DNA from 2 places in the Paenibacillus lacisediminis genome. Region 2 is predicted to be linked to the other one. Evidence: riboswitches for the same ligand, from Rfam matches in the RefSeq annotation. Region 2 holds a riboswitch; the other holds the start of a gene.

Region 1 (3,732 bases), on a different contig from region 2:
GATTGAGCGATGCCGAAGCGCACCTCTTTCCCTTCCATGCTGCCCTGCGAAGCATCGATGCCAAGCGCGTTCAGCACCGGATTGCCGCTCTTCTCGGCGGTGTAAGCAACAGTAAGGAACACAAGGAACAAGACCATCATCGCCGAAAATATAACCCAACCCTGCTTCCGGCTTTTCGCGAATCTGCCGTACATGAAGGGCAGCGACGCGGCCAACGACCACATCGACAGGATCTCAATCACATTGGTCAGCGGGTTCGGATTTTCAAACGGATGCGACGAGTTAGCGCCCATAAAGCCGCCGCCGTTGGTGCCCAGATGCTTGATCGACTCCAGCGAAGCGATTGGCCCGATCGCAATCTGCTGATTCGCGCCTTCAAGCGTCGTTACCGTCAGGGTAGAACCAAGCGTCTGCGGCACCTGCAGCGCGACCAGTACGAGCGTGACGATCAACGCCAGCGGGAAGAAAATCCGCGTATGCGCCTTAACGAAATCCTCAAAGAAATTACCCAAGGTTTTGCCCTTGCTCGTAATGCCCCGGACAAACGCGACTGCGACCGAGAGGCCCGTAGCCGCCGACGTAAACATCATCATCATGATCACAGCCATTTGCGAGAAGTACGTCAGCCCCGTCTCGCCGCTGTAATGCTGCAGATTTGTGTTCGTAATGAAGCTGATCACCGTGTTCATCACCAGCGTCGGCTCCATATTGCCGATACCGTTGGGATTCAACGGCAAGCCGCTCTGCACCCGCAGCAGCAAGTAACTTACCGCGACGAGCATAAGGTTGGTTGCGATAAAGCTGATCGCGTACCGTTTCCAGCTCATGCCCGCGCGATGCTTCAGACCGATGACCGCATAAATGGGTTTCTCGGCCCACCCGAATATTTTATCCGTGCGGTTGGGTTCGTTAGAGAAAACGTGATACAAATAATTACCGAGCGGTTTGGCGATCAGCATTAAAATACCGATTACGATTATGATTTGCAGTATATCCATGACCGTTCCTCCCACTATTAGAGGTAGTTCAAAAAGTCATCTTTCCATGACGAAGCCGTTCAAAGAAGAGGACTCGACGTCGAATCTTGAATTCAGCCGGGCCTTCCGTTGCTCACGTACCCAAAACGTACGCTCCGCTACTCAGTCCCTAGCTTCATCCAACCTTCTCGGTCCTAAAAACCTGACTTTTTGAACTTACACTATAAACAAAACTCGACGTTTTGAACTTTCACCATAAACAAAACTCGTTAAAACTTTTCCGGATGAAGCAACGCATAGATTAGATAGATCAGCAATGCAAACGTAAAAATCAACACGATGGTCATTCGCGTTCGCCTCCCGTATCCTCCACCGTTTTACCGCACCAAACGACAAATCCAACTATAAGCGCGAAGGCGACGGTCAACGTTAGTACCATCCAAATATCCAGCATCATGACACTCCTCCAATGGTTAATCCGTCAGGTGGCTGAGCAGAAACCCGACTTCCCCGCTTTTTGTGTGCACCACGTAGGAAGCACCGAGTTGCTTATAAATCGCATCCGGGTGCCACGCCGTCGTCACGACAGTTACCGCCCCGCACGACCAGCGGGAAGCGACCTGCAAATACTGGCAGCTCAGCGGCAAGCTGGTCTCAAAGATAAACACGCGACCGATCGGAAATGCGGGCACCCCGCCCATTTGATTACGGGTGGTATTTACACGCAAAATCTCATCCACTCCCAATTCCCTCAGCAACTTTTCTTCCCTTTTATTATTGGTTAGGACCGCTACCGGGACTTTTCGGTACAATAGCAACTGAACGAAGTTTCTCCCCGCTTGATTGGAAGCGGCCACTAAAATACGGCTTTTCTCCATAATTTCCTCCCCCGGATCAAGAAAGAAGGCAACAAAAAAGAAGCCTTGGAAAAGAGGAACCTTTTCCGCGGCTTCTTGCAGTCGACCCGACCGGCCCGCGACAAAATGTTGCCTCTCCACACGCTTACGAGGTTAGCTGACGGATTCGGGCGTGAGAGTCGCCCTACACCCGGCATTTGAATATGCCGGGTGATTCACCCCATGAAGCCGGCTAATGGCTTCTATTGGTTCCCCCGTTCCTTGTGTCTTTCAAGGATTCAGCGATACATGAAATCATCATTTTCAATTACAGCTAGCTGACGATTCGGGCGGTGAGAGGCGCCCTCCGTCTTTGACAAATGAGTTATGACCGATGATGACGCCCCCAACGGTTTCGATCGGCTTGCTCTCACACAAGCTTCGGCTCGTTGACTTCGTATTCGATCGGCAAATCCATTCAGAATCGAATGGCCATTCAATTCATGGATTGTATCTTACTCCTTAGCTAAATTGTTGTAAAACGATGCAGCTAGCATATCCGTGAAAAAAAGAAACTTTAAGATGAGGTTAGCGCTCTCAGAACATTAAATCTTTATTTTCCTCGCAAATACTCATGATTATATGGCTTTTCATGTATTTTTACGGAATTTTTACACCTTTGAACGGTTTATTTTATTCCTTTTTTACATTACCTTGAACTATAGTTAGAAGCGGGAATATAGACGGACAGGAGGGGTTACATGTATAAGCCGGAATCGAGGTGGATGCTATGGAAGCCTTATGTAAGCATCACTTTGCTCATCGCTTTCATGACCGTCGCCATGCAGCCGTTCGGACTAGCGTTTGATTTAGTCAACATTGCACTTCTCTATTTGCTGCCCGTGCTATTGAGTGCCGCCCTCTGGGGACTGCGTCCAGCTCTTTATGCCGCAGTTATGGGAGTCTTGGCATTCGATTTCTTTTTCGTTTCTCCAACTTTGAGTTTTACGATCGCGGACTTGCGCTATCTGATCTCGTTTGGCGTTTATTTGGCAGTAGCCGCGTTAACGGCCAGCCTGGCGGTAAAGCTGAAGAGGCAGTTGCTATACTCTAAGCAGAGGGAGGAGCATACAGCCGCGCTCTACGTGCTGAGCCGGCAAATGAGCGATATCACGGACATTCATTCCCTGCTCAATAATGTTTCCCAGCAAGTTTCACAAACCATCGGTACGGAGATTGCGATTTATTTGCCGGGCGAACAAAGCAATTTAGTGCTGACCCATTGCTCCTCGGTTCATAGCGATTGGGGACAGGGCGAAACGGAAAAAGTGATGGCCAAGCTGGCGTTCGATCACGGCGAAGCGGTCGGATACGGAACCAATACCTTGAGAGATTCTCCAGGCCATTACCTGCCGCTGAGAACCGAAGACCGTGTGCACGGGGTATTGGCGCTCAATCTGAAAGATCGGAAAAGCGGGTTCACCACCGAGCAGTTGCGGATGTTGGATGCCCTGGGCGGTATGGCGGCCAGCGCCATTGCTCGCGTGAAACTGGCGGAGGAAGCCAAAATCGCTCATTTGACGGCTGAATCGGAACGGCTTCGCACAGCTATTCTGGATTCCGTTTCTCATGAATTGCGCACTCCGTTAGCCGCCATTATCGGCTCGGCAACCAGCCTAATTGAAGGCAATTCTCTTTTTTCTTCGGAGGATCGTACGGAATTGCTTCTTACCATTCGGGATGGCGCCCTCCGTATGAATCGGTTGGTCAAAAACCTGCTCAGCATGGTGCAATTGGAAAGCGGCATGCTGCGTCTCAGAAAAAATTGGTGTGATGTAGAAGATCTGATCGGCGTCACCTTGGCACAAGTCAAAGATTTTCAGCAGCATCGAAAGCTGCGGGTAGACCTTCCAGCATCC
Region 2 (3,732 bases):
AGAACTACGGTATCCAGGTCATGTGCTGCACGCCAACCGAATATCGGATTATGTCGAAAACGGACGGGCTCAGCGGTTATAACCTGTCCGGCCTGCGCAGCGCCGTTTCCGCCGGGGAGCCGTTAAACCAGGAAGTAATCCGGAAATTCCGGGAGGAATTGAACATTACCATTCGCGACGGATACGGGCAAACGGAAAGCACGCTGCTGATCGGCAATCTGAAGGATACTCCGCTTAAGCAGGGATCGATGGGCAAAGCGGTTTCCCCGGGCGTGGCGGAGGTGGTCGACGAGCGGGGAATTCCGCTTCCGGCAGGACAAGTCGGGGATATTGCCGTTCACGTTAGCATGCCGGCTTTGTTTAAGAACTATTACCTGGATCCGGAGCGGAAACAACAAAACGTGCGCGGTGAGTATTTTATTACCGGGGACCGGGCGCGAATTGACGAAGAAGGTTATTTCTGGTTTGAGGGGCGCGGCGATGATATCATCATCAGCTCCGGGTATACGATCGGGCCGTTTGAAGTTGAAGAAGCGCTGATGAAGCACCCTGCGGTCAAGGAATGCGCCGCAGTGGCTAGTCCCGATGAAATTCGCGGGCATATCGTCAAAGCTTTTGTCGTGCTGAAAGAGGGGGTAGCGGGTTCACCGCAACTGATCAAGCAGCTTCAGGCTCATGTCAAAGCGGTGACGGCCCCGTATAAATATCCGCGGAAGATCGAATTTGTTGACGAGCTGCCAAAAACGAACACGGGCAAAATCCGCAGAGTAGAGCTGCGGGAGCGGGAGGAACAGGCAGCCTTGAAGGTGAAAAGCTCGATTTAGAAAAAAAGACCCCCGAGCTAAGGCAAGAAAGCCTTGATGTAATTTGGCAAAATCAACGGCGACTTCATCAATCAGTTTCGTGGTAAGAAGGACGGCTCGATGGGATCAAGTGCAAAAGTGCATTTGAATTTCCGCAAATTTCTGCTTTTGAGCGGTTGAAGTGCAAAAATACATCTCATTTGCGGCTATAGGATAAAAAAGCAGCTAATAATAGGAAATGAACTGCATATTTGCAGTTGAACCGCCTGTTTCGGGGAGTTTCGACGAAAATCGCATGCCCTTTTGCATTTCGTGCCGATTTCCCCCCTATTCCTTTTTCCAGCTCCGCATTCCATCGCTGTCATATGGGATTGGCAAAAGTTCGAACGCATATTGTTCCGGCCTTTTCCTCAAATTAGTAAGGAACCTGCATCATATCATCGTTTTGAGGAGGCTGAATACATGGCAAATCCTTATTCCAGCGTGCAATCGCAAAACCCGATCTCATCGGCCCAGCAGTCCGTTAAAAAAGCGCACCGGGCCGTAACGCAAGCCCAATCCCATCCGACTGAAGAAACAGTGGAAAATGCCTATAACGCCATTGAAAAAGCGGAAAAGGCCATTTCCCAAGCGGATGGGCGCATGAATCCGGAACCGCTGGAACGCGCCAAAGAAGATTTGCAGGAGGATCAGGCCGATTTGGCTGAAGCGGAAAGCCAGTTGCGGTAATAAGTACGGCGGCGAGGTTTTAGTGAAATCAAAAATATTACAGAACATGGGTTGACATGAACGCGAATTGCCTTTACTATAGACTCACGCTTAGTTTCCGGCTTACGCGGCCGGAAAACGGGGGAACCATTTTTTTGGGGCGAGTCATTCAGCAATGATTGTAGGGTACCATCTTACCCGAGCCCGTCAGCTAACCTCGTCAGCAGTGGATGGGTCTATATTGCCACATTAAGAGATCTTATTAGGCCCTTTTATAAGGGCCTTTGTCTGTTTTAAGGACCCTGCTGGCGAAGCTTTGCCTTCTCCAAGCGGAGGTCCTTTTTGTATGGACAAATATTTCTCATGAGGGGATGAGGAGAAATGAATACATTGGAAACGTCCGTAATTTTTGATCCAAAGGCGGATGCTTACCCTTCCCGGGTGTATGCCGAGCCGAGATGGCTTCCGCGGCAGGACCCCATCGTATATGGCGAGTGGACCGCGGAAAACGGGATCAGCAAGGAGCAATCGGATTTTTACGCCAAAAACGGTTATCTGTTCCTGGAAAACTTTTTCGGCGAAGCGGAATTAAAGGGCTATCAGGAGAAGGCACGGCGCTTGCGGGAAGCATCCCAGGATTTGACTTCCGATGAAATTATCCGCGTACCCGGTGGGGAAGAAGTGCAATCGATTTTTGCGATTCATCGGAGCCATCCGGTTTTTCAGGAGTTGTCCCGGCATCCGCGACTGCTTGCGATCGTTGAGTATTTTTTGGCGGGGCAGGCCTACGTCCATCAATCGCGGATCAATTACAAGCCCGCATTTACCGGCAAAGAGTTTTACTGGCATTCGGACTTTGAAACCTGGCACGTGGAGGACGGGATGCCCCGGATGCGGGCGCTCAGCTGTTTGATCGCGCTGGAAGACAATTATCCTTTTAACGGACCGCTTATGGTCATGCCCGGTTCCCATCAAATCTTCGTGTCGTGCGTCGGCAGGACGCCGGGGGATTCCTCCAGGGAATTCATCGCGCCCGATCAAGCGAGCTTAACCGAGCTGGCCAAGCGCTGCGGCATTGAAACACCGGTCGGCAAGGCAGGCTCGGTCCTGCTGTTCGACTGCAATTTGATGCACGGCTCCAACAGCAACATCACGCCATATCCGCGCAGCAACATTTTTATGGTCTATAACAGTGTGGAGAACAAATTGGCCGAGCCTTATTTCGGGAAGAAGCCCAGACCCGAATACATGGCGACCCGCACGGAATTTTAAGAAAAAAAGCCGTCCCGGCAGAAAGATCTGCCTGGGGACGGCCTTTTACATAAAGTAGCGCAAAATATCGCATAGTAATTTCAAACCACAACTTTCCGGGAAAGGAGTGACCTCAGGTGAGCAATAAAATTGAAGCCGTACGTGCGGATCATCAAAATTTTGTCGATAAGACCGAAGACGAGGTGAAGGCTGTGCCGGCCACCACGAATGTGAATGAAGCGGTCGAAGCCATTACCGGGCACATCAATAAATACGATGAACCTGAAGAAAAGGAACAACAGAAATAATGCACCAGTGATCTCGCCAGCGGCGAGATTTTTTCTTATTACATGTTCAACGCTTGATTGGCCATTTGCACATCATGGGCTAACAGTTCTTCCAAATTATACGCCGGATAGTAACCGTGTTGGTACATGAAGTTAAATATTTTGGTATGAAGGGCGATGGCGCCAAGCAGATGTTTTTGGAACGTTTCTTTTAATTGAGGGGTAGCCGTCTCCGTAATGGCGTTCGCGTAATTGCGTACGGAGGCTTTAGCGAAGCCAAGCAGGTTGGCCGCGTCAAAACCGGTCATATCGGGCGAAACGTTGCGGGCCATACCTGGAGCCATCGGATAAAATTTGAGCAATTCGCGTATATTGTGCTCCAAGGTTTTGATCGTTTCTGCATAGAGCGCTTTTAACGCCGGGTCCATCACCATCGGCAGTTTCTTTTTGAACGCCACCAAATTGGCGGCTTGCGAGGCGACAAGCTCATGCAGCTCCATTGTTTCATGCCAGGCTAGATGTTCCTGTTTCCATTCGTTGTTCACGATTTCACACTCCAATACTGGTATTAATCCACTATATGCATAATGGGCTTAGATGGGTATTTGTCTATGTAATGGACAATTTTACTACGGCTTCCGGCGATAATAGAAAACGATGGGGTGCATGCTAAAAGTGGTGAT

What was found. Region 2 has a riboswitch for cyclic di-AMP ahead of ACLD72_RS06820 (phytanoyl-CoA dioxygenase family protein). Riboswitches for the same ligand answer to the same signal wherever they lie in the genome.
Region 1: it holds a riboswitch for cyclic di-AMP, as region 2 does, so the genes downstream of both, ACLD72_RS04505 (hypothetical protein) here and ACLD72_RS06820 (phytanoyl-CoA dioxygenase family protein) in region 2, are expected to answer to the same signal.

The regions. Positions count from the first base shown of each region.
Region 1 covers NZ_JBKIAX020000002.1:248,260-251,991, forward strand. Annotated here, with positions in the region: gene kdpA (potassium-transporting ATPase subunit KdpA) at 1-998, opposite strand, end outside; gene kdpF (K(+)-transporting ATPase subunit F) at 1,247-1,324, opposite strand; gene ACLD72_RS04505 (hypothetical protein) at 1,451-1,855, opposite strand; cyclic di-AMP (ydaO/yuaA leader) riboswitch at 1,963-2,128, opposite strand; gene ACLD72_RS04510 (ATP-binding protein) at 2,575-3,732, shown strand, end outside.
Region 2 covers NZ_JBKIAX020000003.1:134,623-138,354, forward strand. Annotated here, with positions in the region: gene ACLD72_RS06810 (acyl-CoA synthetase) at 1-824, shown strand, start outside; gene ACLD72_RS06815 (hypothetical protein) at 1,266-1,532, shown strand; cyclic di-AMP (ydaO/yuaA leader) riboswitch at 1,610-1,752, shown strand; gene ACLD72_RS06820 (phytanoyl-CoA dioxygenase family protein) at 1,893-2,783, shown strand; gene ACLD72_RS06825 (hypothetical protein) at 2,900-3,070, shown strand; gene ACLD72_RS06830 (spore coat protein) at 3,109-3,549, opposite strand.